4 regions of the Dasania marina DSM 21967 genome follow, and region 2 is predicted to be linked to each of the others. Evidence: predicted binding sites of a transcription regulator. Region 2 holds the regulator's gene; each other region holds the start of a gene.
What was found. Region 2 encodes sigma-54, which starts transcription at its own class of promoters, with help from an activator protein. Its sites were predicted from a motif close to TGGCACANNNNTTGCNNT; they were not measured.

Region 1 (7,595 bases), on a different contig from region 2:
GCTGGACAAGGACATAGGCCCTATGCCGGCGATATTTAATGTTAGGGTGCCATTGCCACCTACAGTGACACTATCGACATTAGCGCTTAAATCGGTGGCTAATTGCTGCGGACCCTCAGTAGTGCTGGCTATGGCCTCAAAGCGATACTTACCGGCAGGCAAGGTAGTGCCATCATTATTTTTGCCATCCCACACAAAAGTCACATCACCACCTTCATGCGGGCCTAACAATTCCCTACCTACCAATTGATTGGCCGAGTTGTATATATTCATACTCAAATCAGCGGTGCTATAGGGTAAGTTGATAGTACCGGCTATGTAACTACCGCTTGCCAAATACGCATTTTCAGCTGGCACTTTTACACTGCGCCCCACTAATGAAGATGCTTGTAGCGCCTGGCTAGATTGAAAACCCTGATTCATGTCGGTGACGGTATTATTTAATTTATCTAAACCTTCTACCGAACTAAATTGCGCTAACTGCGCCACAAACTCACTGTTAGTTTGTGGGTCTAGCGGGTTTTGATTATTCATCTGCGTAATCATTAATTTTAAGAAAGCATCCTGACCCAACTCGTTACTTTTGGTACGGCCCTGTGCTTGCTGCTTATCCTGTATAGACAAGTCCGCTAATAAACCGGTTGAAATTACACTGTCAGTCATTGCCTTGCTTCCTAAATCCTACGATTACTCATGTTGCGCTCGCTATCACTAAAGGCTTATTGCCCTAAGCTTAATAATCCACGCATCATGGTTTTTGCTGAGTTCATCATTTCCACATTCATTTGAAATGAACGCGATGAAGAAATCATATCAGCCATTTCTTCCACCACATTAACGTTGGGGTAGTACACATAACCCTCTTTATCCGCCTTGGGATGCTGGGGTTCGTAACGCTTTTGTAATGGAGCATCGCTTTCGACGATGCCATCTACTTTAACGCCTACACTAGCTTCATCTTGGATGGAGCTCATAAAACCATCACCCTGCATCTCCGATTGATGTACCGCCGAAAAAACCGGGTGCCTAGCTCGGTAGACTTCACCAATACTGCTGCTGGCAGCCTGGGCATTGGCCAGGTTACTCGCCGTGGTATTTAACCGTAGGCTTTGTGCCGCCATACCTGAGCCGGCTATGTCAAAAATACTGCTGATTGACATTATATTTCTCCTTTAATGGCCTTACTTAGACCTTTAAATTTGCCGTTTAAAAACTGAAAACTGGCCTGAAAATCCATAGTGTTTTTAGCGAAGCGACTCATTTCTGATTGTTCGTCTACGGTATTTCCATCCAGCGAGGGCTGTAAAGGCACACGGTATTTTAAATCCAGCGCCGTAACACCCTGACCTTGCGCAACACCAAAATGCTTGCTGTTAGTCGCCTTCATGCTGGCAGCGTTACCCGTCATAGCTAGCTGGCTTTTCAATGCGCTCTTAAAATCTATATCGCGAGCTTTATAATTAGGCGTATCAACATTGGTCAAATTACTAGCCAGCACTTCGGCACGTTTAGTGCGTAGCCCTAATGCGGCCTCGTGTACCCCTAATGCATTTGAAAAACTAATCGCCATTACATTTTACCCGTCACAATTACCTGTTATCACCCCGCTGGGCTAACAAGCAAAGTATTAACACTTGTTGCTTATGGATATAGTAATAGCAAAGCCTGTGCCAGCTTTGCTATTGCAGCAAAAACAGCGGGTTGGGGGCAGATATAGAAAAGGTGGCGGCAAACAATTGCTGGCCAGAGCGGCAAGCGGCAAGGCAAAGGCGGCAAGGTTTACAACTACCCCGCCTCGTAGATAACAAAAAAGCCCAGCACCATAGGGCTGAGCTTTTTAATGTTCGGAGCATTATTCAGTCCGTTTTCAGGTGGCTATACAGGGCGCTGTTTAGGCAAATGACCAGCACACCCTTCAAATAGCTTTATAAATAATACCCGGATGGCAATGTACCATTTCATAGAATTCGCTTAAATCCGTCATGCCCTCTGAGGCTCCCAGCACTAAATAGCCACCTGGCTTTAAGCTAGCGTGTATGCGCCGTAAGATGTCTTTTTTTAACTCTTGTGAAAAGTAAATCAACACATTGCGGCAAAACACAGCATCAAACTTACCTAAACTAATAAAGCCATCCATTAAGTTTAAGAGCTGAAACCTAACCCGCTCACGGCACACCGCCTTTAATCGCCAACAGTCATTTTCTGTAGACTCAAAAAACTGCCTCAGACGCCGCTCGGATAAGCCGCGCCCCAGTGACAGACCATCATACTCTGCTGCCCGGCAGGCCTCTAACATAGACTTGGATAGGTCTGTAGCCACAATATTTAACGGGGGTAATTTGGCCCGGTAAGCCGCTCGATACTCATCGTATATCATACTGAGCGAGTAAGGCTCTTGCCCCGAGGAGCAGGCTGCCGACCAAATTCGTAAACTGCTACCGCCATTGGCAATCGCTGCGGGCAAAATCGTGTTTTTAAACACGTCAAAAGGGTGGGTGTCACGAAACCAGAGGGTTTCGTTAGTGGTCATGGCATCTATCACCTCTTCTTTTAAGGGGCGATTATTCACAAGGCTAATCTTTTCTATTAACTCACTAAGGCTGGCAATCTGATTAGACGCCATAATCTTGCTTAATCGGCTGGCCACTAAATATTGCTTATTGTCACCCAATAATATGCCGCAGGCACTTTCTAAAAACGCGCGAAAGTTTTGGTAATCTTTCGACGACACTTGCGCACTGGCATGAGAAGGCAAACCATAGCTCTGTTGGCTCATAGATACTGCTAACCTTTTTATTACGGGAATGCCGTTAAGCATACAGAATTTTCCACCTTGCTCCGATAAAATATATCGTTGCGAACAAAGTTTACTGCCTGCTAAGCCTACTCCCCTGCATTAACGGCCTTAATTCTATCGGTAACCATGGTTGCTAATTGATCAGGGTTAAACTTGGCTAAAAAATTATCAGCCCCTACCTTTTTCACCATAGCCTGATTAAAAACACCACTGAGCGAGGTGTGCAGCACCACATGTAACTTAGCCAAACGGGCATCGGCTCGCACCTCTGAGGTGAGGGTATAGCCATCCATTTCCGGCATCTCTATATCTGAAATCATCACCATATATTTCTTAGAGACATCGATGCCCTCGTCAGCCAATGCCAACAGATGCTCATAGGCCTGGCGGCCATCATTCAGCACCGTTGTTTCTACGCCTATACTCTCTACACAGCGTTTAATTTGCTTACGGGCTATAGCCGAGTCATCGACAATTAATACGTGCTTGCTCGCAGCCTCCACGCCGATATCGTCATCGACTACCCCTGCGGAAATTTCTTCCACCATGGGCGAAACTTCAGACAGAATTTTTTCTACGTCTATGATTTCCACTAAACGACCATCGATATTGGTGACCGCCGTTAAATAATGCTCGCGCCCCGAGGCCTTGGGTGGTGGATGTATATCACCCCAGTTCATATTGATAATGCGCTCTACCCCGCGCACGAGAAAGCCCTGCGTCGCCGTATTATATTCAGTAATAATAACAAAGCAGCTCTCTATGTCGTCTAATTCGCCTTGGCCGGTAGCCAAACTCAAATCCATAATCGGGATAGTGCCTCCACGTATATGGGAGACGCCTCTCACCACCGGATTGCGCTGGGGGATCTTGGTCAGCTTAGGACACTGCAACACCTCTTTAACCTTAAACACATTAATACCGTATACCTGCGCACCATCTAGGCGAAACAACAGTAGCTCTAGGCGGTTTTGCCCGACTAGCTGGGTACGCTGATTGACTGTATCGAGTACACCTGCCATATTTTTCTCCAATAACGATTACGTTAGTCTCATCAAACCAACCGGCTTGGCCCGGTGCTAGTGAGAACATAGCACTCTAGCACCATTACCCCGCTCACGGCCATTAACGGCATACTACTTGCAGTATTTCTTGAACGAGCTATTGAGCGTCATTTTTTCGACTTCAATATGTCATCGGCAGCAAAGCAGCAATATTTAGCGCACTAACAGATAAAGCATAGGCTAAGTTAATGAAAGCACGTAGTATTTTAATAGCGATAAGCACCCTAATCTCGCTCAGCCCCGCGGTAGTGCAGGCCGATACCAGCGCGGCTGACATTAGCAGCAGCATAAAACTCTTTATGGATGACTACCGCAGTGAGCTACAGCAACGCTACCCCAATGCCAGCCGTATCAGCCATCAAATTAACGCCTTAGATTCACGCCTAAGCATGGCCGACTGCGCCCAAGCACTGGCAGTAGAGCGCCATGATAATAACACCGTAGGCCGCGTCAACCTCAAGGTTAGCTGCTCGCAGCCAGGACGCTGGTCATTGTATGTGCCTATTGAGATACAACTCTTTCACCCCGTCGTGGTCGCCGCAGGACCCATCAATAAAGACACCCAGTTCAGCCCTCAGCACCTAGACCTACGCGAAGTCGATTTAGGCGGCATACGGGGCAGTTATTATTTTCGTAAAAGTGATGTGGTGGGGATGGAAGCCAGCCGTGCACTTAAGCCTGGCGTAGTCATCTCCAGCAGCTATTTACAGGCCTCTTTGATGGTAGAAAGAGGCGACGCCGTGGTGCTCAGCGCCGAATCTGGCAGCTTAACCGTTAAGGCCCCCGCCATCGCCCTCAGCGATGGCCGCCAAGGGCAGCAAATACAGGTGCAAAACAGACAATCAAAACGCGTCATCGACGCCCGTGTCACCGGGCCTGGAGCCGTGCAGGCCAGTTTATAAACACCCTGCAGAAACCCGTAATAAAAAAGGTAAATATGTTAAAGTTCGCGGCATTACTGCCGATAAATACCATGAACGTTTTATATTTGCCTTAATTTGCCAATTAGGATTAGAGAAATGGTTAGAGATATCAGTGGCTTAGGAAGCCCAAACCGCAACGAGCTGCGTACTGATCGCAAGGACGAGAACGGCGCCAAAGCCGAGCAAAGCAAAAGCGCTGCGGTCGATAGCAATGCTAAAGCTCCCGTTAGCGGCGACCAAGTTAACTTAAGCAGCCAAGCGCAAACCCTTAAAAGCTTAGAGGGCAAGCTTGCAGACTTGCCTGAAGTGAACGAGGAACGCGTGGCCAGCATCAAAGCCGCCATAGAAAGCGGCGAATACCGTATAGACAACAACAAAATCGCTGAAAAATTACTCAGTTCAGATGCGCTCTTCGGCAAATAGCGCGCACTGAACCGCTCTTTGAGCACCCGCTCGCCTAGCGAGCAAAAGGCAAATATAAAACATTCAAAAGGTTTAATCCTATGGCAACTTCACCGCAGTTGTGGTCAGAGCTTCTAGCCACCTTCCACAAAGACCTACCCCTCACTACCCAGCTACATAAGCTGCTATTACAAGAGCGTAGCGCTCTAGAAAACCGCGACTACGACAATATTAAAACTCTGCTAGCTGACAAAAATAGCTTGGTCAAAAACCTTAAGCAGCATGCCCACACTCGCATGCACGCCCTACAGGCAGCAGGCCTAGCGGATGAAACCGCCACCCTCAATGCTGCCGAACAAGAGTCACCGATAGTAGCCAAGGCGTGGCGACAACTGGCCCAGCAATGGGATGAGTGCCAGCATTTAAATGCCGTTAACGAGCGCATACTGCAACGCACCCGCCTAGTGGTTAATCAAACGCTGGACTTATTACGCGGCGCCAACCAACAAAATCGCTTATATGACCCCAAGGGTATGGCCAATAACAACAGCTCTGGCCGCAGTATCACCAGTGCTTAAAAGCTGGCAGCTCTCGTAATAGTGGCAAATCTTCGGGCCTATCTATATCGGCCAAGGGGGCTAAACAGTGATAACGACTGTCTACCCCCTTTAAAGCACTACAGCTTTGCGCCAGCACCTGATCACTACCCCAGCTAATGCCGCTAAACAGCTGCGGCCACAGGCGTTTAAACCCCAACAGCACATAGCCACCATCCTCGGCAGGGCCAAACACCACATCGACTCCCTGCTGCAATCGCTGCAGAGCCTGCGCTATATAGGCAGCGTCAATAAAAGGGCAATCGGCTCCCAACAACAGCACCGCCTCGGCATCTACCAAGGCATGGACGGCAGCTCCGGCCATACGTTGACCCAAGTCACCCTTACCCTGTTCGACTATCTCCAAGCAATAGCGCTGCCGCAAACCCTGCCAGCATTCATGCTCACCGCTATAGCACAACTGCACCGGTGCCAACCGCGCCTGTTGTAGGGTTGTTAAGCAATGTCCCAGTAATTCTTTATGTAATTGTGCCGATTGCGCAGGGCTAAGCTGCGGCTGCATGCGGGTTTTCACCTGCCCCGCCACCGGTGCTTTCGCAAATACCAGAATTTTACAACGCGGATAGACGAACTCACCCATAGTAAAGCCGGTGTAATAACCGTGGGCTGAACTTTAAAAAATAGCCCAAGCGCAGCAACCACATTAACGCTATGGTTTTGATCACCCCCCGCTGTAACCAGCGACGGCTAGAGGTGAGCACCGGCTGAGGCACAATACTAGGGCGAGCACGGCGACGCAGCTGCTTACACAGCGCCACGTCTTCCATTAACGAAATAGCGGGATACCCACCCAGCTCAATAAATAGCTGACGCTGCACAAAAATAGATTGATCGCCGGTAGCCACCGACGTAAGCCCAGAGCGCAAATTTATTAATGCCTGCACCCAAGGCAGTAGGCTTTTACGGCTATTGAGCTGCACCTTAAAAAACCCCCAACTGGGCTGTGACTGTAATAGGTGCGCGACTGACAACGCAGGCGGTAACTGCGTATCAGCATGCAAAAACAACAGATACTCGCCTCGCGCTGCCGCTGCGCCAGCATTCATCTGCAAGGCGCGCCCCTTAGCACTTTGCAAGCTCACATCAGCCCAAGCTTGCGCAATGGCGGCACTCTCATCTTGGCTGCCGCCATCCACAATAATTAACTCACAGCCCTGCTGGCGCAGAGGCTGTAGCGCACGCAAGCTAGCTGGCAAGTGCGTCGCCTCATTGAATACCGGCATAATAATACTCAGCGCAGGCGCAAGCTCATTCATCCAAGGCGCCACCGCAGCTACTACCCTGCCCGGCCGTGCAGCCAAAACAGTGGTCGGCTATATATATCTCTTGACCGGCAAAATCCTGCCTCATTACCGACGATAAGTGCCTGCGCCCCTGTTCTACCGTTGCGCCCATAGGCAGTTCCAGCATCTGGTTAAAGTCACAATCATAAAGATAACCCTGCCAATCGATACTCAGCAGATTTTTACACATCACCGTCGCCAAATTACTGTCGCTGTAATTGGCCTTCAGCAAGTCCATATAGGTTTCAAACTGACCCTGCGCCAGCAGCACCGCACCAAAGCGACTAATGGGCATATTGGTGATGGTATACAGTTGGTTAAACACAATATTGTGGCGCTGTTTTAACTCTCTTTTGTAATCTGCCTGCAACGCTTGCTGGGGCGGTGGCAATACTGGGCCGGTGGGGTTGTAGACCAAATTTAACGGCAGCTTAGGGTTACTGCCGTAGCCCAGATGATTAAGCAGTTGCAATGCCTTGATGCTGTCGGCATAGACGCCTTTGCCGCGC
Region 2 (7,595 bases):
GGCAACCACTTTTCTAAATAACTGCGTATATCCTCGTACATGCTATCGACTTGCGGCTGCGTGTTTAAAAAATCTATGACCGGCTGGTCTAGCCCGGTAAGTATGCGCAGGGCCGGGTCCCAGTGCGGGTTGGGCAATATGCGTATGTCGTAAACTAGGTCGGCATCGTTAGGTATGCGGTGTTTAAAGCCAAAGGACTGAAACTGAATGGAGATGCTGCTGCCTTTTTTGTCGACTAAGCGCGACTTAATGGTGTCGCGCAGGTCGTGTAGGCTCATGTCACTGGAGTCTATGGTGAGGGTGGCAATACTGGCAATGGGTTCTAGCAGTTTTTGTTCGCGGCTAATGGCCTCGGCTAAGCCGGTGTCTTTATTACTCAGCGGGTGGCGGCGGCGGGTTTCGCTAAAGCGCTTGATGAGCTTGTCATTGTCGGCGTCTAGGTAGATGACTTCTATGCTTACGCCGGGATGATCGCCTTCTATCATCAAGGTGAGCGCGCTTAAGTCGCTGCTGCTATTGCGGGCGTCTATGCACAGCGCAACTTTATCCCCTGAAGGATGGCCGCCTTGTTTAAGATGGGTGACTAAATCGGGAATCAGCGCTACCGGTAAATTGTCTATGCAGTAATAGCCTTCGTCCTCTAAGAGGTTGAGGGCGCTACTTTTGCCTGAGCCGGAACGGCCGCTGATGATAATTAGCCTCATAGTGCTCCTGTGTGGCTGTTATTAATGACTGTGGTTTATGACTATAAGCTTAAATAGCAAAGGGTTTATAGCTAAGCGTTAATGGCTATATCAAACAGCTCTTGGCTGGTTTTGGCGTTGCGCAGTTGCTGGCAAAATTCGGCGGTGCTGAATAATTTGGCCAGGGTAGCTAGCACCGCTAGGTGTTCATCCTGCGCTTCGTTAGGCACGATAAGTACAAACAAGATATCTACGGGCTCACCGTCTATCGCGTCAAAGTCTACCGGCTGTTCTAGTTTAATCAACGCGCCGGTAATGCTACTGCAGTTGTCTATGCGGCAGTGGGGTATGGCTATGCCGTGGCCTAGGCCGGTGCTGCCCAGCTGCTCGCGGGCAGTGATCTTGTCGCATAAGTCCTCACTGTCTAGCGAAACTATATCCTGACATATAAATTGGCATGTAGTTTCTAGAACGCGTTTTTTGCTGCGCCCTTCGGCACCACAGAGGGTGCGCTCAAGGGTAAGAATGGAGGATAAAGACATAGAATTTCGCGATTACTGTGTGAGCGTGCTTGGGGTTAATGGGCTAATAACTTTTGACTTTTTCTTTATGTTTAATCAGTTGGCGGTCAAGTTTGTCGGTGAGCGTGTCTATCGCAGCATACATATCTTCAGACTCTGAGACAGCGAATAAATCGGCGCCAGCAACATGGACGTTAGCTTCTGCTTTTTGGCTGAGTTTTTCAACGGTTAAAGTGACATTGGTGTTAGTTATTTGATCAAAATGGCGTTCTAGGCGGGAAAATTTGCTGCTGACGTAATCTCTAAGGGCTGTAGTAACTTCGACATGGTGACCGCTAACATTAATTTGCATGGCTGGCTCCTTCTGACAGGGTTAAAAAGTAGTGCTGCACGGCGTGCGGACTCTTTAATTGAATAGGGAGGAAGTGGCTCCCGTCTCTTTCAGCTTAGCGTAATTTTGGCAGCCTGTTTAGTTCGCCTGCTAAGAATCTCGTCGCTGTGTCGGTAGTTTTTTAAGTGTTTGATTATTCAGCTTAAACCAGCCGCTTGCGCTCATTAGAGGGCGGTATATTAAGCGACTCGCGGTATTTGGCTATGGTGCGGCGGGCCACTTTGATGCCCTGTTCGCCCAGTAAGGCGGTAATTTTACTGTCACTGAGTGGTTTTTTGGTGTTTTCGGCGGCTATGAGTTTTTTGATCAGTGCCCGTATCGCGGTGGAGGAGCATTCGCCGCCGGAGTCGGTGCTGACATGGCTGGAGAAAAAATACTTGAGCTCAAAAATACCTCTGGGCGTATGCATGTATTTTTGGGTGGTGACCCGCGAGATAGTGGATTCGTGCATTTCTACCGCCTCGGCGATGTCGTGCAGTACTAAAGGCTTCATGGCCTCGTCACCGTAATCCAAAAAGCCGCGCTGGTGCTCGACGATGCGGGTGGCCACTTTCATCAGGGTTTCGTTGCGACTTTGTAGGCTTTTTAAAAACCAGCGCGCCTCTTGCAAGTTGTCGCGCAAATAGTTGTTGTCGCTGCTATTGTCGGCGCGCTTAACCATGGAGGCATAGGTGCTGTTAATACTGAGTTTGGGGGCGGTATCGGGGTTGAGCTCGACGGTCCAGCGGCCTTTGATCTTTTTAACAAAAACATCGGGTACTATATATTCGGTTTGGCTGCTGGTAATGGTTTCGCCGGGGTTGGGGCTAAGGCTTTGGATAAGCACTAGTGCGGCTTGCAGCTGTGTTTCTTTGAGTTTGCTACGGCGCATCAATTGGGCGTAATCACGGTTGCCCAATAAGGCCAGGTGGCGAGTAGTGACAAGTTTGGCTTCTTTTAGCCAAGGGGTGTCGGGAGACAGCTGGTTGAGCTGTATCATCAAACACTCTTGTAAGTCAGCTGCAGCCACCCCCGGCGGGTCAAATTGCTGTACCCGGTGTAGTACTGCCACCACTTCGTCCAGCTCTAGTTCGGGGTATTCTTCGCTAAAACCGGAGAGTATATCTTCGGGGGTTTGGGTGAGCCGGCCATTGTTGTCTACGGCATCAACTATAGCCATGGCGACGGCTCGGTCCAAGTCGGAGAGTCGGGTCAGGTTGAGCTGCCAGTAGAGGTGATCTTGTAATGATTCTTCGGCGCTGTTGTTGGCGTCAAAGTTATAGTCGTTATCGCCGCTGGCTGATGAGCCGTTACTGCTGGGGCTGTTATTGGTGTAAACGTCATCCCAGTTGGTGTCTACCGGTAGGTCGTCGGGGATGTTGTTTTCAGCCCAGTCACTATCGGCATCGGCGGCGGTGCTGTCGGCTTCTTTGCTGGTGGGTTTTTCGTTGGGTTGGCTGAGGTCTACCAGCTCGGCTTGCTTATCGCCTTCTTTGGCTGGGCTGTCGGCTTCGCTTTCTTCGTTCACCTCTAGCATGGGATTGCTTTCTAAGGCTTGTTGTATCTCTTGCTGTAAATCTAGGGTGGAAAGCTGTAATAGTTTGATCGCTTGCTGCAACTGCGGCGTCATGGTCAGCTGCTGGCCAATTTTAAGTTGTAGCGATTGTTTCATAGTGACTAATTATTACTTTTCCGCACAAGGAAGTCGCGCCAGGTGGGTGGTTTTACCCTTGGTGCAGGCTATTAATGCCAGTGATTAATGAGGACAACTTAAGGCCTAGTGTAGTTTATGCAGGTTCTTATAGGCAATAAGAAAGCAATATTTATACCGCTTTTTTTATGGCTATGCACCACAGTAGTTTAAAAGCTGCACAGCTTATAAAACAAACTGGTGGCCCAGATAAATATCCCGCACTTTGCGGTTATTGAGCACGGTTTCGGGTGAACCTTCGGAGATGATGTGACCATCGCCGACGATATAGGCTTTTTCGCAGATGCTAAGGGTTTCTCGCACATTGTGGTCGGTGATTAGCACCCCTATATTAAGGTTTTTTAAATGCTTAATAATGTTTTTAATATCGCCCACCGAAATGGGGTCTACGCCAGCAAAGGGCTCATCCAATAAAATAAATGCCGGTTCAGTCGCTAGCGCGCGGGCGATTTCTACCCGGCGGCGTTCGCCCCCCGATAAGGCCATGCCCAAGCTGTCGCGTATATGGGTAATGTGCAGCTCTTGCAGTAACTCTTGCTGTTTAGCTTTGCGTTGTCGGCGGCTTAAGTCTGCGCGGGTTTCCAGTATGGCCATAATGTTGTCGGCCACGCTGAGCTTGCGAAAGATAGACGCTTCTTGGGGTAGGTAGCCTATGCCTTGTCTAGCGCGGCCGCCCATGGAGAGGCCGGTGAGGTCTTTATCGTCCAGGGTGATGCGGCCGCGGTCTGCGGTGACTATGCCCACTATCATGTAAAAGCAGGTGGTTTTACCGGCACCGTTAGGCCCTAATAAACCGACGATTTGGCCGCTTTCTACGGACAGTGAAACATCTTTAACCACTTCCCGGCCTTTGTAGGCCTTGGCTAGGTTACTGGCTAACAGCGTCGGCATGGCTATCCTTTAGGTCGGTTTTGGGGTTGGTATGATCGTCGGTTGGTGCGCTGGCCTTGTCATTGCCTGTTGTGTTGGGCTGTACCGTAGGGGTAGGTGTTGGGGTAGCTGCAGAAATAGCTGCAGGGGTGGGCGCGTCTACGGCGGTAGCTGACACATCGTCGCTTACGGGGGCTGGTACGGATACGGGCTCTGGTTCAGGGGCTGGCTTAGGTTCTGATTCAGACTCTGATTCAGGTTTTGGTGCTGGGCTTGGATTGGCTATAGGTGCAGACATGCCATTGGTCTCCGCGCTATCGATTTTGCGCTTGGGCTCTAGCACCATATTAACCCGGCCGGTGCTGCTGGCGGCTTCGCTGCCCTCTTGGCTGCCAGCTGCTTTCACTTGCGCGGTGTTGGTGTTGTAGTCTATGCGTTGGCCGCTAAGGCTGGAGGCTCCTTGGGTTAGTGTGGCCTGGTTTAAAAAGACGATGGTGTCGTTGCTGAGTTGGTACTCTATGGTTTCCGCCTGCGCTTCTACGGGCGGCTTTTCAGCTTCGTTTTGCTGGCTAAAAAAGGCCAGCTTACCTATGGCGACGATACGGGTGACCGAGCGATCCTCGCTAAACACGGTAACAGTGTCGCCTTTAATATGCAGGCTGCCCTGTACCATCACTACGCTGCCGTTATAGAGGGTCGTTTCTTTGCCGTCGACGATGCGCTGTTCGGCAGAGTCTGATTGTATGGTGATGGGCTGGGCACGGTCTTCTGGCAGGGTCCAGCCTGAGTTGCTAAATAGGGTGCTAATGAGGCTGAGCGCCGCGGCGCTGAGTGGTATGTGTAGCTTACGGCGCTGCATGATAGTGGCCTGTTACGTTTTTTTTCAATAGAGTGTGCTCTTGGGTTAAGTCCGTTCTAATACCGGTGGCGGTAGTCGTGCCCTGTGGGCTAGTAATAGTGACGGCTAGATTATTCTCGGCGATTTGTTTTTTGGGATAGATATTTAGTGCGCTGGTGCTGAGCTGGTAGCGCTGGTCGTTGCTCAATACAATAACATTATTTTTTAATGCTACCTGCTGGCCCTGTTTCGTTACTATGCCTGAGTCTGCAGTGATCTGCCATGTCAGTTGCTGGTCGGTGTAAAAGTGCATCACCGGTAGTTGCAATATGCTGCGTTTGCCCTTGGCGTAGTTGTTAAGGCTTTCGGCTGTCAGGGTATGCGCTAATTGGCCTTCGGCATTAAAGCGTTGGCTGTGTATGTCGCGCATAAAAATTTCAGGTTCTTTGGGTGTGGCCTTTTTGCTAAAGCTGGGGGTGGAGCCGGATTCGGTATACAACCACAAAAACATTAGCAGTAAAGCCAGAGCGATACTGGTAATGACGAAGTGTTTTTGTTTGCGACGCAGTAAAGTCATAGTGTGTGGGCTAAGCCACTCCCGCCTTTAGTAAGTCGTGTAAATGTACCGCGCCGACGGGGTGTTTATGGCTATCAACTACAGCCATGGAGTTGATTTTGTACTCGTCCATTAAGCCCAGCACTTCAGCGGCTAACATGCCGGGGCTGGCGGTTCTTGAGTTGACTGTCATCACCTCGTCGATGCGGGTGCTGTGTATGTCTATGCTGTGATCCAGGGCGCGGCGCAAATCGCCATCGGTAAATAGGCCGATTAAGATATTCTGGGCATCCACCACGGTGGTCATGCCCAAGCCTTTGCGGCTGACTTCCAGTAGGGCATCGCTAAGCAGAGTGCCGCTTTGCACTTTCGGTATTTGCTCGCCGCTGTGCATAACATCTTCCACTTTTAATAATAGCTGTCGGCCCAGTGCGCCGCCGGGGTGTGAAAAAGCAAAGTCTTCAGCGGTAAAGCCGCGTGCTTCTAATAGGGCTATGGCTAGGGCGTCACCCATTACCAGTGAGGCGGTGGTGCTGGAGGTGGGTGCTAGGTTAAGCGGGCAGGCTTCTTGCTCTACGCTTACGTCTAAATTGGCATCGGCGGTTTGCGATAAGATGGAGTCCGGGTTGCCGGTGATGGTGATTAGCGGTATCCCCAAGCGTTTTAACAGCGGTAATAAGGTGACGACTTCAGCGGTGGTGCCGGAGTTGGATAGTGCTATCACCACATCTTGCGCGGTAATCATGCCCATGTCGCCGTGGCTGGCTTCACCGGGATGGACAAACATGGCCGGGGTGCCAGTGCTAGCTAGGGTGGCGGCGATTTTAGTGCCTATATGTCCAGACTTACCCATGCCAGTGACGACGACGCGGCCCTGGCATTGCAGCATGAGTTCGCAGGCCTGATCAAAGTGCTGATCTATACGGTCTACTAAGCTGGCCACGGCATCGCGCTCTATCTTAATCGTGCGCAGTGCGGAATCTTTAAAAGAGATAGTCGTCATGGTGTGGCTTATCCGTTAATAGGGAATAGCAGATAGTAATAGGCTGCGTACGCAATTAATAGCGCCGCGCCAGCTAACCTACCTAAGTATTGAGTCGGTAATAGGGCGGTAGCATTGCTAGCCTGTAGTTTGTTGCGCGCTCGTTTGGCCCAGATATAGTGGCCATAGAGTATGGTTGCTAATAATAGCGTGATGCCAGCCATGCTCATATAGTCGCGAGTAAATACCTCGGCGCTTAAAGCGGTGGGGCTAATCAGTGCTGGCATAGCCATTACGGCAAGCAGGTTAAATAGATTGGAGCCTACGATATTGCCCAGCGCTATGTCGTGGTGGCCTTTTAGCGCGCTGGCGACAGTGGCGGCCAACTCGGGCAAACTGGTGCCCACCGCGACTACGGTTAAGCCTATAATTAGCTCGCTAACCCCTAGCTCTATAGCGACTATTTTTGCCCCCCATACCAATAGTTGTGAGCTGGCAATGAGCAGGGCAAAGCCCACCACAAACAGCAGCCAGGCTTTAGCTGTGCTCATGGTGGGTATGTGTTCAATATCGGCCTCATGTTCGGCATCGGGCTGGTGTGATTTACTGGTGACCAAAATATAAAAAATAACCGCCAGCGTAACTAGTAAAATAACGCCGTCCGACCAACTTAAATAGCCATCGTATAAGCAGTAGCTGGCGCCTATAGTGGCAATTAATAGCAGCGGCATTTCGCGTTTTAAAATAGTTAGGGCGATGGGGATGGGGGCAACTAGCGCGGTAATTCCCAACACCATACCTATGTTAGCTAGGTTGGAACCTAATGCATTACCCACTGCCAAATCACCTGCCCCCTTTAAGGCGGCGCTAATAGAGACGATAATTTCAGGGGCTGAGGTGCCAATGGCGACAATGGTTAACCCTATCATGATGGGAGCCATACCCAGATTTTTGGCGATGGCGGCGGCACCTGCAACAAATTGGTCGGCGCTCCAAATTAAGCCTGCAAATCCGATAATGATAGCAATACTGGCTTCTAGCATGGTGTTCCTATGGGTAGTGAA
Region 3 (7,595 bases), on a different contig from region 2:
GTGACTACTGATGCCGGTACCGGTGCGGTACATACTGCCCCCGGCCACGGTGTAGACGATTTTAATGTCTGCCAACACTACGGCATAGCCGTATACAACCCGGTAGGTTCTAACGGTGTGTACTTACCGGAAACGGAATTGTTTGCTGGCCAGCATGTGTTTAAAGCTAACGACAAGGTGATAGAGCTGTTGCGCGACAATAATGTATTGCTGCACTACGTAGCTATTGAACACAGCTACCCACATTGCTGGCGTCATAAATCCCCCATAATTTTTCGCGCCACACCGCAGTGGTTTATTAACATGCAGCAAAACGGTTTGTTGAAGCAGGCGTTATCTGAAGTTGAAAATGTCGAGTGGATACCCGGCTGGGGTAAGGCGCGCATACAATCTATGCTGAATGGCCGTCCGGATTGGTGTGTGTCACGTCAGCGTACTTGGGGCGTGCCTATCACCTTGTTTATACACAAAGAAACCGCCGAGTTACATCCCGATTCGCAACGCCTAGTAGAAGAAGTGGCGCTGCGAGTGGAAGAGAAGGGTATAGATGCGTGGTTTGATTTAGAGCCGGAAGAATTACTCGGTGCTGACGCCGCCAACTACGAAAAAGTTACCGATACTTTAGATGTGTGGTTTGATTCAGGCGTAACCCACTCCAGCGTGTGCGATAGACGAGAATACTTAAATAATCCTGCCGATTTATATTTGGAAGGTTCGGATCAGCATAGAGGCTGGTTTCAATCGTCTTTATTAACCTCAGTGGCCATGAACGGTGTTGCGCCTTATAAGGCGGTATTAACTCACGGTTTTACCGTGGATGCCGAAGGCCGCAAAATGTCTAAATCGGTGGGCAATGTGGTAGCGCCACAAACGGTAATGAATAGCCTAGGTGCCGATATATTACGCTTGTGGGTGGCGGCGGCAGATTACCGCAATGAGATGACGGTCAGTGATGAGATTTTTAATCGCACCGCCGACTCGTATAGACGTATGCGTAACACCGCACGCTTTTTGCTTTCTAACCTAGACAGCTTTGAGCCTACCCAGCACAAAGTTGATGTCGACCAGTTGTTGGTATTGGACCGCTGGGTGATAGATGCTGCCGCATGTCTGCAAGACGAAATTGTGGAAGCCTACGACAGCTATCAATTTCATGTGGTGTATCAAAAATTACATAACTTCTGTGTTAATGAGTTGGGTGGCTTTTATCTGGACGTGATTAAAGATCGCCAGTACACCACCCAATCCGACAGCTTGGCGCGACGCTCGGCGCAAACCGCCATGCATTATATTATTGAAGCCTTCACCCGTTGGATAGCGCCTATCTTAAGCTTTACCGCTGATGAATTATGGGCGCATATACCCGGCGAGCGCGAAGAGTTTGTGTTTATTAGCGAGTGGGCCGCGTTACCTAAGATGGCCGACAGCGCCGAGATGGGCCGCACATACTGGCGCGATATTATGGCGGTAAAAAATGCCGTTAATAAACAGCTGGAAGCCGCCCGCAAAGAAGGCATAGTCGGTGCATCACTAGCCGCTGATATTACCCTTTACTGCGACGGCAGCCTGGCCGAAAAACTTAGTGCCTTGGGTGATGAGCTGCGCTTTGTGTTGATGACGTCGACTACCACCATCAAACCTCTGGAGGCATCTAACAATGCCACTAGCACTGAGCTAGAAGGTTTGGATGTGGCGGTAAGCGCCAGTGCTTACGAGAAGTGTGATCGCTGCTGGCATCACAGTGACGATGTGGGTAGCTCAGAACCCCACCCTTTGTTGTGTGGCCGCTGTGAGTCTAACGTAGACGGCGAGGGCGAAAAGCGTTTATACGCTTAAGACTACCATGAGTCATACCCTACGTTTTACCTGTTATATGTTGCTGGCGCTGGTACTGGTATCAGTGGACCAGTGGACTAAAACACTGGCCGACAGCCAACTGCAATATGGTAATCCCATAGCAATATTGCCGGTGTTTAATTTAATGCTGCAATATAATCAGGGTGCAGCCTTTAGTTTTTTAAGTGATGCCGGCGGCTGGCAGCGCTGGTTTTTTACCGCCATCTCAGCGGTGGTGAGTGTTGCTTTGGTGGTGTGGATTTATAAATTAAAGCCACAAGAAAAAATGCTGGCCGTGGCGTTGACGTTTATTTTAGGCGGCGCCATAGGTAATTTATGGGACAGAGTGATGTTAGGCCACGTGATTGATTTTATTTCAGTGCACTGGCAAAGCAGTTACTTTCCCGCATTTAATATCGCCGATTCTGCCATCACTATAGGTGCGATATTAATGATTTTAGATATGATTGTTAATCCTGAGCACCATAAAGGCAGTAAGGGTTAAGTTTTACTGACTACGAAGCACCCAATTTCTCCTTGGGAGTCGCCGAGCAACGGAGATATTTAACGGTACGCAGTAGCGAGCACTGTTTGAGCATTTTTTGATTAAATATCAAAAAATGTGAGTTGCGCAGCGGCCGTTAAATATTGAGTAGCGCAGGGCAGCCACAAGGTGGCCGACGTACTAGGAGTGTGCTTTCTTTTGGTTCGGTTTTCTTTGCACAAGCAAAGAAAATGAACTCGCTCAGGAGAGCGAAACAAAAGGCTGGCTTGGGTAACTAATAATTTTCAAACCTATGTTTGAATGGCATGAAAGAAAGAATAGAAGAGCGATATGACTACATTGATAGGCCCAGAAACCAGCGTCACCCTGCACTTTGAACTCAAGTTCGAAAATGGTGACATTATCGACAGCAACTTTGAAAAATCACCGGCCACTTTTGTGATCGGTGATGGCAGCCTGCTGCCCGGTTTTGAAAAAAAACTATTCGGCCTAAGCTCGGCAGAAAAAGCGACCTTCACAGTGCTACCTGAAGATGCTTTTGGCCAGCCCAACCCCAACAATATACAGAGCTTCAAGCGCGATACCTTTGCTGAAGATATGGATTTGCAAGAAGGCTTGATCATTTCCTTTGCCGATGCCAGCCAGTCGGAATTACCCGGCGTGATTAAATCTGTAGATGATGAGGTGGTTATTGTCGACTTTAACCACCCTTTGGCGGGCGAGTACATTATCTTTGACGTAGAAATTATTGCGGTAGCAGCCGCCTGAGAATAGCTATGAGTACCTCCAGCGCGATACAGATTAAATTAGCCAACCCGCGCGGTTTTTGTGCCGGTGTTGATAGAGCCATAGAAATCGTCAACCGCGCATTGTCGATTTTCGGTGCGCCTATTTATGTGCGTCATGAAGTGGTGCACAACAAATTTGTGGTGGATGATTTACGTAATCGCGGGGCGATTTTTGTCGATGAGCTACACGAGGTCCCCGATGACAGCATAGTGATATTCAGTGCCCACGGCGTGTCACTAAAAGTGCAGGAAGAAGCCCGGCAGCGTGGCCTGCGAGTATTTGATGCCACTTGCCCCTTAGTGACCAAGGTGCATATGGAAGTGGCTAAATTTTCTCGCGATGGCCACGAGTGCATATTGATCGGCCACAAAGGCCACCCCGAGGTAGAAGGCACCATGGGCCAGTATGATCACGCCAAAGGCGGCGATATATACCTAGTGGAAGATGTAGAGCAGGTGCAGCAATTAGCTGTGCATAATGCGGACGCACTCTCCTATGTGACTCAAACCACCCTCTCTATGGACGACACCGCCCAGGTTATCGACGCCCTGCGAGCGAAATTTCCCAAAATCGCCGGCCCCCGTAAAAACGATATATGCTACGCCACCCAAAACCGCCAAGATGCGGTGAAGCAGCTGGCTGCTGAATGTGACCTTATGCTGGTAGTGGGCTCGCCTAATAGCTCCAACTCCAACCGCCTGCGAGAGCTGGCCCAGCGCATGGGTACTGAGTCCTATCTTATCGACACCGCCGACGATATAGAGTCCAGTTGGCTACATAATAAAAAAACCATAGGCATTACTGCCGGCGCCTCAGCCCCTGATGTGCTGATTAAGCAGGTTATAGAGCATCTTTGTGAAATGGGAGCTGAGAGCCCCATAGAAATGGAGGGTGTAGAGGAGAATATTACCTTTTCGCTGCCTAAAGAGTTAAGGCTCTACCCTGTCGAATAAATTTGCACTTAATGTTTTTTTTTAATCTTTTTTATTAAATATATTATATATTTCAGTTGGTTATCGTTCTTGGCTTATATTTTGCAAGTTTTTAATGAGGATCAATCACACTATGGAAATAAAATGAAAAAATTAATATTAGGTAAAATTTCAATAGCATTGTCTGCTTTGCTAGCGAGTAATGCTGTGTTGGCTGTCACCACAGCTCCGCCAGTCTCTGTTTCTGAGCCAGGTACATTTGCTTTGTTGGCAGCGGCTATTACCGTTATGGCCATTGTTCATAAAAAGCGTAAGTAATATACTTTTATTGTTGTTCCTTGCATGATTTGAACAAGTGATAATGTTCAGATCATGTGAGGCATTCCCCCTCCATTTGCCGCGGATGATGAGAGTTATTAAGCCAAAATTATTCATCTATTACGCTCCTGATTAAATACTTAATTCCCAGCTTTCCTGAATGTTGTACGATGGACTGGCTCCATGCGACAACCCGTTATCTGCCCTATGAGCAAGCAATTTAGCCCAAGCCTCGCTATTGCAAATGGCTTTACCCTATATTCCTTATAGTTGAGCCATTCTTCGGTATGCGGATATTTTCATATTCAGCTCTTTGATTCAATTCATTGTTAATGATATGCGCCATGCTTAGCCCTGTAATCGTTAGGTGCTGGCAATTGATATTGCCAAAAGCCGTTTAATGGCGATTATATTTGTTGTTAATTAATGTAGTGCTTAGCCGTTATCCCGTATGTATCGAGCATGATGTGAGGTGTTTGGGTAAGTGTCCTTCATCTCTAATTATCCCCGTTTGTCCGGACGACATTGTGTTATAAAAGTATTTAATTATTATCTAGCATGTTGAAGTTGAGAGTGTCTATGAACAAAATTAATCGAAAAGCATCAGGGTTTACGCTGATTGAGCTGATGATAACAATCTCTATTGTGGCTATTTTGGTGGCGATAGCGGTACCGTCTATGCAGAATACGCTTGAGAAAAATAGCGTTTCGACGTCATTGAGCGAGTTTTCGTCGTCTTTGCGTTTGGCTAGGGCTGAGGCAATAAAACGTAGTCGATTTGTGGTGGTGTGCCCGAGTTCCGATCAGGCTACATGTACGGGTACATGGGCAGAGGGTTGGTTGGTTTTTGAAGATGTCAGTGGCAATAATGCCTTAGATGTCGGCACTGATGACATTATTCGTGTTCATACGGCGCTTAGCTCTGATAACACTTTGTTGTGGAGCACTAAAGGATCCCTTGCATGGAGTAATGGTGTGGCGTCTAGCGTTCAATATAATAGCCGAGGTTTGATTACTAGTGCTGAAGGTACATTCAAGATATGTAGCCGAAGTGGCAGGGCTGAGTATGCGCGAGCGCTGGTGTTAACGCTGATTGGTAGCCTTAGGTATGGTATAGACGGCGATAATAATAATATTTATGAAGATGAATCAGGAGGCGATTTATCGTGTTAGTAATAAGGTGGGCATTATGAGAAAGGCTAATTTAGGCGTTGGCTTAATTGAAGTCATGGTATCGGTGTTGGTGTTGTCCGTGGGGCTGCTGGGGTTGCTGGGCCTACAATCGTCAGTGATGCGCTTCAATCAAGGGGCGCTTTATCAAACCCGGGCCACCATTTTAGCCCAAGATATTATGGATAGAATGAGGTCGAACCGTAGTAAGGCTAGCCTTTATATTAGCGATCTTGGCAGTGCCGCGCCTTCGTATACTAACTGCGCTACTTCAACGGCGAATTGCACCCTGTCTGACTTGGCTTTATACGATTTAGCAACCTGGAAAAATGATGTGGCAAGAGTCTTGCCCGATGGTAAAGGGCAGGTGGTGATTGCTCTAGGCACGCCTGATGTCGTTGTAGTTACCTTACAGTACGATGCCAGCCACAGCGAGGGCGCCACTAAGTTTTCGCAAGACAACCCTATTCCGCCCAAACAACACAGTTTCAGGACGGTTTTATGATGAGTGTAAGCGCTGCAACGGCTAAGGGTTTTAGCCTCGTTGAATTACTGGTGGCTATGGCATTAAGTTCGGTGCTATTGGGCGGTATTATCCAGGTTTTTATAGGGAGTAAGCAGGCTTACTCCTTTAATGAAGAGCTAGGTTGGATTCAAGAAAATAGCCGTTTTGCTGTTGAGTTTATGAGCCGCGATTTACGTATGGCGGGGTACTGGGGCTGTAATAAAGATATTCCGGTGGTGGATACTCTTAACCCAATAGGGGGCACGGGGTGGCAGGGGGCTTTTGGTAATGGCCTAGGCGGCTTTAATGGCGATGACACCGGCAATGCGGCGTTTACTACCAGTGAGTTTCCGCAACCGACACCGCCAGTGGTAGCGTCGGGTACCGTGCCTAGAAGTGATGTACTAACGTTATCGCGCTTAGATAGTAGCCAGTCTTTTAGTGTTACGGCCCATAATCCTGCTTCAGCTGTCATGACAATCGGTAGCCACCCTTTCAACGATGGGGATATATTAGTTGTGTCTGACTGCGGGCATTCAGCCATCTTTCAACATGCGGGTAGTAACCCCGGTAAGGTGGTGCATAACACGGGTACTGGCACCCCAGGTAACAGTACTAACGCTTTAGGTACGCCTCTTGGGACATCCTATACCTATGGCAATAACGGCCCCGCCTCTGTGATGCGGGCAATGTCCTCGGCTTATTATGTTGATGTTGCCAGCAATGGCCTGCCGGCATTATTTGTGCGGTCGTTGGCAAATAATGCTGCAACAACCTCCAGTGAATTGATTCAGGGTATTGAAAACTTACAAGTATTATACGGCGAAGACCTGACCGCCGATGGCAGCCCGAATAGGTATGTTGATGCGAGTAATGTTGGGGTGTGGACGAATGTAACTGCCGTTAAAATTCACTTGCTGGCGCGCTCACTTCAAACCGTCGCATCCGAGCCGCAAGACTTTAGTTTTATGGGTGTCACGTATACCCCCACTGACCGTTTTCTCCGCCAGGAGTTTGTATCAACGGTTAAAATTCGTAATAGGTAGGAGCGGGTAATGAAGCATAGGCAATCTGGCAGCGTATTATTATTTAGCCTTATGATTTTATTTATACTTTCTTTGGTTGGCGTGGCCTCTATGGACAACGTTACCTTGAATGAGCGTATGGCCAGTAATTATCGCGAGCATGATTTTGTGTTTCAAGCGGCCGAGGCCGCCTTGGCTGAAGGCGAAAATGCGGCCTCAAACTACACGCTGGCTTTTAATGCCGCTGATATTCAAACCGGCTGTAGTGGCGCAAGCTGTTTTACAAGTACCTGCGCTAATGGCTTTTGTTTTAATGGCAGTTATCCTTCCGGCGGTGTATGCACAGAAACACAATTAGCGACTCCGCTGTGGCTGCAGAGTGTCACGTGGACAACGGCGGGCAGGGCTAGGGAATCTATAGCGAACTTCCCAACACTGCCGACCAAGCCCAAATATATTATTGAGTTTGTATGTTATGTAGTGGCTGATCCAAATGCAGGTACCCCAACTGCGGC
Region 4 (7,595 bases), on a different contig from region 2:
CCGTACCACCATTGCACCATGGCATCGGCAGCACCGGCATAGACCGAATAAGATTTCATCATGCTTACCGGGATAGCGGCGCTGTTGACGATGTGCAAGACGGCAACGGTGATGATAAAGGCACCGTAAAACCAGTTGGCGACATAGATGTGGCTGGTTTTGCGTTTAGTGATAGTGCCAAAAAATAGTACGGCATAGGCTATCCAGACAATGGCCAATAAAATGTCGATAGGCCATTCTAGCTCGGCGTACTCTTTAGACGTTGTGTAGCCCAGTGGCAGCGATATGAAGGCTGAGACGATAACCAGTTGCCAGCCCCAAAAGACAAAGGAGGCGAGCTTGTCTGAGAGCAGGCGAGCCTGACAAGTACGCTGCACTACAAACAGTGAGGTAGCAAATAATGCTGAGCCACCAAAGGCAAAAATAACGGTGTTGGTATGCAGTGGACGCAGACGGCTAAAGGTGAGCCAAGGCGTCTCAAAATTTAGCGCAGGCCAGGCCAGCTGTGCGGCAATAAGCACCCCTATGGCCATCCCAATAACACCCCAGGCTACGGTCATGATCGTAAACTGGCGTACCACCTTGTAATTGTATACAGGGTGCTCAAGCTGATTATTCATAAATAACCCTATGTATTTGAACGTTTGTTTTTTGTTAATACAGATAGGATGTATAACAGCCTATCCATTGATCACTTAGGCTATAGTTGCCTTGAGTGAAAACCAGGTAAAAGGTTGGTTTTTTTTTGTGAAAGAGTCGTGTCTTAAAAGATGCCATCTTGCGGGGCTTGTCGCTTACATATCAGCGATTTCTCTTAAGGCCTCTAAATCTTTTAGAGTAATTTCCTTGCCATCAACATCAACAAGGTTTTGTTTTTTAAAGCGGCTAAAAACTCGACTGACTGTTTCTATGGTTAAACCTAGGTAATTGCCTATATCGGTACGTGACATAGGCAGCCTAAATTGCGTGCCTGACAGTTTGCGGCGCACCATACGTGCTGAGATGCTAATTAGCAAGGCTGCGATGCGCTCTTCGGCAGAATTTTTACTCAACAAAGTGATTAGCTGTTGATCGCTGGTTATCTCTTGGCTCATCAGCTGGAAAAAGTGACGTTGCATATTGGGCACTTCGGTGCTGAGTGCCTCCAACCTATCAAAGGGGATTTCGCAGATGGCGGCGGTTTCTAATGCTCTGGCTGAGTTGGCGTACTTGCCGGAACCTATGCCATCCATGCCCATAATTTCGCCGGGAAAGTAAAAGCCAGTAATTTGCTCTTGGCCATCGTTGGTGACTCTATAGGTTTTGACGGTGCCGGAGCGTACCGCATACACGGAGTGAAACTTATCGTGTGCGCGGTAAATATGGTCGTTTTTTTGTAAGGGGCGGCCGCGCTGTACTATCTCTTCCAGCTTGACGATATCATCATCTTTCATCGCCAGTGGTAGGCAGATGCTGCCTAGGCGGCAGTCGTTACAGGACACTTGGTGGTTGTGGGGGCAGGACTTATCACTACTGCTCAATAGATTACCTGCTAATGCGCTTTTCTCAGCCATAATCTGACAATATCCTGTGGGTCAAATAAGAAGGTTACAGTGTGTTTGAGTAACGAGGCTGTGCGTCGCTGCTTAAATATCGGTCAAAAGTCATACAGATATTTCTCAGCATAGACCGCCCTTCTAAGGTGACGCGGATTTTATCACTCTCCATAAGGATTAAGCCATCCTTTTGGTATGTTTTCAGTGTTTCTAAAATGTTGGCAAAATATTCGAAAAAACATAATTGAAAGTGTTGCTCTACTTGTTTGATATCCAAGTTTAGGTTGCAGATAAGCTCGCTAATAATATGGCGGCGAACTTCGTCGTCGTGGCTTAAACGCAGGCCGCGGCTAATGGCGAGGCGGTTGTTATCCAGTTGTTCGTAGTAACGCTCTAGGTCTTTTTCGTTTTGGGCGTAGCTGTGGCGTAGTGAGCTGATGGATGATACGCCTAAGCCAATTAGGTCGGGGGCTAGGCAGGTGGAATAGCCTTGGAAGTTGCGTTGCAAACGGCCTTCTTGTTGGGCGATGGCCAGTTCGTCATTGGGTTTAACAAAATGGTCCATGCCTATATAAACGTAGCCGGCCGTGGTGAGTACATCGGCAATCAAGGCCAGCATCTCTAGGCGCTGCCCTGTGCTGGGTAAGGTGTGGCGGTCTATGGCGCGCTGGCTGCTAAAACGGGCAGGTAGGTGGGCGTAATTGTAAAAAGTAATGCGGTCGGGGGCCAGTTCCAGTACCTGCTCTAGGGTGTTAGTGAGCGATTGCAGGTTTTGCTTGGGTAGGCCATAAATGAGGTCGTAGCTCACCGATTTAAATTGATACAGCCGGGCAGCATTGGTTAGCGATAGCAGCATATTAAAGGATTGGCAGCGGTTGATAGCTGTTTGTACCTCGGGGTCAAAATCTTGCACGCCAAAGCTTAGGCGATTAAACCCCAAGCCTTTTAATAGCGCGAGCCTATCTTTATTTACCGTGCGTGGGTCTATTTCTATGCTGTATTCACGGTCGGGGCTGTCGCTAAGCTTAAAGTGCTGGCCTAGGTGGTGCATAAGCTCAGTCAGTTCCGCATCGTTTAAAAAGGTGGGGGTGCCGCCACCAAAATGCAGCTGGGTAACCGGCCGCGCTTGTCCGGCCAGTTCGGCCTGCATGGCTATCTCTTTATTGAGATAGTTTAAATAGCGCCGGCTTACCGTGCTGTCACGAGTAACGATTTTATTACAGGCGCAGTAGTAGCAAATGTTTTTACAAAAAGGGATGTGCACATAGAGCGAAAGCGGTGCTATAGAGCTGCCTCTTTGTTTGATTAGCTCTTGCCGATATTCATTACAGCCAAAGTCGACACTAAAATGCGGTGCAGTTGGGTAAGAGGTATAGCGTGGCCCGGCCACATCGTATTTACTGGACAAAACCTGGGCATGGGTGCCAGCATTTTTGTCTGAAACAATGGTTAGGTGGGCCTGGTCGCTCATAATGCAAGGCTATTTTAAGTGTGGTGAATGATGCAGAAAGTGTAGCGGGGTGGTGTTTTTGCTGTGTTGATGTGGATCAATGGAAAGGGGTTATCGGTGTATATAGATTATGCAGCCCAACCGCAGGGTTGCCCTGCGGTTGGGGAGTGTAGCTTAGGGGCGGGATAGCCCTTTAATGTTGCTGGCGGCGTGAAGCCAGTAAGCCGGCAAGGCCTAAAAATAGCAGCGCTATAGATGAGGGCTCAGGCACAACGGTTCTTGAGGGCAAGTCTTGAGATAGCAGGCTGCCTTTTTTGTTACCATTAGCATCGATAAAGCGCACTTTTAAATGGGGGTTATCGGTATAGTTGCTAACAGCATTGGCAAAGGTGAAATCAAAGAACATATTGTTGGTTAACAGTTCGCTGCCGCTAAAACAGGGGTGGTTAACACCACCGGTGAGCGCCTGGCAGCCGTTAGCATTGAGTCCCCAGCCATCAGTTATGCCGTCAAAGGATGCCCCTGGGCCGTCGAGGGTGATATCGCTAGCATTGGCAAAGGCCACGCCAAAATCATTAATTGCTATGGAGTCTATTCTGACAGCACCATCCCAACCAGAGCCAGCGGTTATATTGCCAGCATCGATTTCAATTCTTAAGGTATCGCCTATCCAGCTGGAGAAAAAGTCTACACCGGTGCCTTCCCAGTTGTTGATGACGCCAGCAGAGGCTGATAAAGAAGTTGACATTATTACCGTAGAAATAACGCCGCCTAGTAGCTTATTCATTGTATGTTTCCGCCTTGTATAAGAGGATAAATACTGCAGTCTTTCGACAGCGTGTATTGCAGCAACAAACAGGCCATAAACTTTAACGTTATGTATTTGTTAGGGAAATCATTTTGCAATTTTTTATAATGTAAACTTACTCGACAGTGGCGGGTGTGGGCAGCGGGCTAGTTGGGCCAGCTATACTTTTGCGCTTGATTAATGCGCAGTCGCTGGGGGTAAAGGCGTTGCTGCGTCAGTGGTTACATACGATGTCGGTATAATTTACATGATTGTAGGTTTGATAGTCGATTAGTTCTTATAAATTATTGTTTCTTAACGACTTAAATTTAATGGCTTGGATTTTGCATTTAATAGCACCGATCGGTTTATGGACAATGATGTTGATGTAAGCCGAGTGTTTGATTGGATGATTTAAATAAAACCAGGATGATTTTAGAAATGAAAAGCATATTTACAACTGTTGTAAGCGTGTTCTTACTAGTTGCTGCCAATGCGTCGTGGTCGGCGAACATCGGTTGCGGTAGTACACAGCGCTGGGCTGAATTGGACTCAGCCACTTCATGTTTAACGGGTGAAGGTAATACCAATGGTAATGGATCTACCATTAATGCATTGTTTGGTCCTACGTGGACTCAGCAAGGCAGTAACGATGGTAGTAATGGTACTAGTGGTTTTTTGACTACTAATGCCGACTCTTGGGGTCAGCATGTTACCGGGACTTGGGCTATTGATGCTTCTTTTTGGAGCCTATTTGGCGAAGCGATTATCTCCATACACGTCGGTAACGGCGGCGGCAGCCCAGATCACTTTGCATGGACTATTGAAACTGGTGCAACCAGTGGCACATTCTCCTATGACAAGTTAACTGGTGGCGGTGGCGGTCTATCCAATATGAAACTTTGGAGTCGTGGCGCCCCTACTACTGTTCCTGAACCCGGTTCTATAGCGCTTTTAGGCTTGGGTTTAGTTGGCTTAGTAGCATCACGTCGCAAACAGCGTTAAGCTTATTGCTTAGCAGCTAGTTTGCTTAAAAGGCTCCTTGCAGGGGCCTTTTTTTATGGTCTAGTATTTTATGGATTAACGCTTTATGGCTAGCCATTTTGCGAGGGGAGGGATAGTGACAGCGATAGCATTTAACACGGAGTTAATTACGCAGCGTGGCGGTAATCTTTGCGGTGAAGATGAGTTGTCGGTAGAGGCCTGCGGTGCTTGCCAAGGGCAGTATTTGTTTAATGCGGCGCTTAATGATGTGTATTACGACAGTGTTGATTTGTCCCGCCACTTTTTTAAAATACCCGCCATAGACTTACCGCCCTGCCGTTATTGTGGTGCGTTGCAATGGCAGTTTGCCTGCCCAGCACCCGAGCTGGCGCAGGTGCAAGCAGGCCCTTGGGCGTGGGTGTTGGCTAGTCGGGTGTTTAGCTTTGATGGGCAGTCATAGCCCGGCGGCTAATAATTATATAACGCCAGCCCAGCATTAATGCGGCCAGGCTTAGGCCGCACACCAAGCCTATCCACATGCCTTTTGCCCCTAAGGGTGTCAGCCCGAATTTACCAAAACTTAGCGCCCAGCCTAAAGGCACACTAATCGCCCAATAGGCAAAGAGCACAACCAATAAAGGTATGCGGGTGTCTTGGTAGGCGCGCAGCGCGCTGGCCATGCAGATTTGTACCGCATCGGGTATTTGATAAATCGCCGCAAAAACAAGCAGCGAACTGGCTATGCCTATCACGCTGTCATTGTTGCTATATAGCCCAGCCACATCGGCTTTCAACCATAGAATGATCAGCATCATTGTTGATGATGTGATTAAAATTAGCCCCAATCCTGTACGGCATACCAAGTTAGCTTGCGCTTGCCGCTGGGCGCCCAGTTGCTGGCCGGCGCTAATGGTAGTCGCTATACCTACGCTTAAGGGAATCATAAATGTTAGCGCCGACACGCTAAGGGCAATTTGGTGGCCGGCAATCACCACGGTGCCCAGCGGGGCGATAATTAAGGCAATAATAGAAAATAGTATAACCTCGGCTAAAAAGGTAAAGGCTATAGGTACGCCCAAGGCGCATATGCGTTTGAAAACGGCGGCTTGCAGGCTGATTCTGTCGCTAAACAGTTGTAGTGAGCGAAATATAGAGAGCTTGTTGATGAGCAGCAGCCCCAGCAGGCATTGCAGCCATAGGGCGATGGCGCTGGCGTAGCCGCAGCCTACGCCACCTAGTTCGGGTGCGCCCCAGCGGCCATAAATAAACATGTAGTTTAGGGGGATGTTGGTGGCAAAGGTGATCAGCTGTATCAGCATCACCGGGCGGGTTTTACCCATGCCTTCGCTGAGGCTGCGCATCACTAAAAAAGCCGCGCCGCCGGGTAAGCCATAGGACAGCGCCGTTAAATAATCGGCGCAGATTTGGCTTAATTCGGGCTCTAGTTTAAGTAGTGCTATTAGCGGCGAGGCATTATTGAGCAACACTATCCCCAGCGGTGACAGTATGGCTGCCCACAGCAGTGATTGGCCGAACAGGGCTTTGATGGTGGATGTATTATTGGCGCCAAAGGCGTGGGCGATTAGGCTGGTGGTGGCGGTAAAAAATCCGACTAAAAACAACAGTGTGGGCAGCCAAAAACTTTGCCCTATGGCAATGGCGGCTAGGTCGGTAGCACTATAATTACCGGCCATAATCGTGTCGGTTGCGCCCATGCCGGTAATGGCAAGCTGGCCTATTAAAATAGGTGCGCTGAGGGTAAGTAATTTGCTGGCTTCGTGCCGGTAGGCGCGCAAAGAACTGTTTCTTACCTTGTTCATAATTGTGTCGTCAAAATGGCGGGCTACTATAGCATGGGCGGCGGCGGGTTTAGCTGGGCTTATATCGGCATGGTGCTTACTTACTGCTAGGCTTTTGCTGCAGTAAATGTCGCCCGACTAATGCTTATTGCGGGTTGCCGGCAATTAGCATTTGTTGTGAGGTGTTGCTATGCAATCAGCTGCTGCTGTTACCCGCTAGGTAATCAGTTAGCACATAACCGATATAGGCATCGAGGGCGTCATTATCTAATTCGCAGCTGTTGTCATGCCACCATGCCCCTATAGCTGTTACGTTACCTAAGCTGCAGTTAAAGGCGTCGCGGCAGCGTTCCATCAGTACGAGTTGCTCCTCTATACCTTCTTGCTGGGCCAAATAGCTCAATATTTCCGAGATTTTGTTACCCGACTTGGCCATGGTTTGCATGGTGGTGATTTGAGTGGTGATAGGCTTGGGCATGGTTCTACTCGGCAGCTAGGGTTGTTGGGGCGGCATGATAGCAGCTGCTGATTAAATTTAAAGTCAGTACTAAAGTAAAAAGATAAAGTAAAAAGCGGCAGGCATAAAAAAGCACCCCGAAGGGCGCTAAAAAAGTGTGAGACCTAGATGAGTGCTAGTAAACAACGACTAGCTGGGTAGGGCTGTTGAGGATAGCAACAGCTTGTGTTCCATGGTGTTGATAATAGTGGCTGTTAAGCAAAGACGAAATCGGTAATTACCGAGCACTGTTAAGTACATATACTTAGCGATAGCAGCATCCAGTGAATACTATAGGATTAAATGTTTAGAGAATTTGATCGGGTTCAAAGAACTGCACACCGCTATGTTCCCGCTGCAGCATATGTTGAGTGGCGGCTTGGTTGTGTAAGCCTTTATGCATAGATTCGGCAATGGCGGCGGCGCGCTGTTTGGCCAGCTCGGCCATAGGGCCGCTGTATAGCTCATCAACGCTGCGGGTAAATAGCATTACCCAGCGCTGAAAGTGGTGCTCGTTTAAGGCGCAGAGGCGGTGTAGCTGCTG

Region 1: flgB (flagellar basal body rod protein FlgB) is a predicted target of sigma-54. The motif match lies at 1,656-1,673, and genes of this name have one in related genera.
Region 3: B067_RS21885 (PEP-CTERM sorting domain-containing protein) is a predicted target of sigma-54. The motif match lies at 4,154-4,171, and genes of this name have one in related genera.
Region 4: B067_RS0116625 (PEP-CTERM sorting domain-containing protein) is a predicted target of sigma-54. The motif match lies at 3,831-3,848, and genes of this name have one in related genera.

The regions. Positions count from the first base shown of each region.
Region 1 covers NZ_KB891592.1:91,731-99,325, reverse strand. Annotated here, with positions in the region: gene B067_RS0119175 (flagellar hook assembly protein FlgD) at 1-663, opposite strand, end outside; gene flgC (flagellar basal body rod protein FlgC) at 720-1,160, opposite strand; gene flgB (flagellar basal body rod protein FlgB) at 1,160-1,570, opposite strand; gene B067_RS0119155 (CheR family methyltransferase) at 1,916-2,776, opposite strand; gene B067_RS0119150 (chemotaxis protein CheV) at 2,884-3,819, opposite strand; gene flgA (flagellar basal body P-ring formation chaperone FlgA) at 4,050-4,763, shown strand; gene flgM (flagellar biosynthesis anti-sigma factor FlgM) at 4,881-5,207, shown strand; gene B067_RS0119135 (flagella synthesis protein FlgN) at 5,288-5,764, shown strand; gene B067_RS21045 (TIGR04282 family arsenosugar biosynthesis glycosyltransferase) at 5,751-6,383, opposite strand; gene B067_RS0119125 (TIGR04283 family arsenosugar biosynthesis glycosyltransferase) at 6,376-7,059, opposite strand; gene arsS (arsenosugar biosynthesis radical SAM (seleno)protein ArsS) at 7,052-7,595, opposite strand, start outside.
Region 2 covers NZ_KB891579.1:30,277-37,871, forward strand. Annotated here, with positions in the region: gene rapZ (RNase adapter RapZ) at 1-704, opposite strand, end outside; gene B067_RS0108990 (PTS sugar transporter subunit IIA) at 776-1,225, opposite strand; gene hpf (ribosome hibernation-promoting factor, HPF/YfiA family) at 1,269-1,556, opposite strand; gene B067_RS0109000 (RNA polymerase factor sigma-54) at 1,738-3,246, opposite strand; gene lptB (LPS export ABC transporter ATP-binding protein) at 3,451-4,176, opposite strand; gene lptA (lipopolysaccharide transport periplasmic protein LptA) at 4,154-5,014, opposite strand; gene lptC (LPS export ABC transporter periplasmic protein LptC) at 5,001-5,570, opposite strand; gene B067_RS0109020 (KpsF/GutQ family sugar-phosphate isomerase) at 5,581-6,552, opposite strand; gene B067_RS0109025 (calcium/sodium antiporter) at 6,561-7,574, opposite strand.
Region 3 covers NZ_KB891588.1:47,340-54,934, reverse strand. Annotated here, with positions in the region: gene ileS (isoleucine--tRNA ligase) at 1-1,836, shown strand, start outside; gene lspA (signal peptidase II) at 1,844-2,341, shown strand; gene fkpB (FKBP-type peptidyl-prolyl cis-trans isomerase) at 2,672-3,109, shown strand; gene ispH (4-hydroxy-3-methylbut-2-enyl diphosphate reductase) at 3,118-4,083, shown strand; gene B067_RS21885 (PEP-CTERM sorting domain-containing protein) at 4,207-4,380, shown strand; gene B067_RS22185 (GspH/FimT family pseudopilin) at 4,960-5,553, shown strand; gene pilV (type IV pilus modification protein PilV) at 5,570-6,055, shown strand; gene B067_RS0116360 (PilW family protein) at 6,052-7,101, shown strand; gene B067_RS0116355 (pilus assembly PilX family protein) at 7,111-7,595, shown strand, end outside.
Region 4 covers NZ_KB891588.1:95,257-102,851, reverse strand. Annotated here, with positions in the region: gene ccoN (cytochrome-c oxidase, cbb3-type subunit I) at 1-620, opposite strand, end outside; gene fnr (fumarate/nitrate reduction transcriptional regulator Fnr) at 795-1,553, opposite strand; gene hemN (oxygen-independent coproporphyrinogen III oxidase) at 1,588-3,006, opposite strand; gene B067_RS0116625 (PEP-CTERM sorting domain-containing protein) at 3,179-3,772, opposite strand; gene B067_RS0116620 (PEP-CTERM sorting domain-containing protein) at 4,214-4,777, shown strand; gene B067_RS0116615 (hypothetical protein) at 4,893-5,216, shown strand; gene B067_RS20755 (MATE family efflux transporter) at 5,194-6,576, opposite strand; gene B067_RS0116605 (hypothetical protein) at 6,752-7,033, opposite strand; gene B067_RS20750 (group III truncated hemoglobin) at 7,359-7,595, opposite strand, start outside.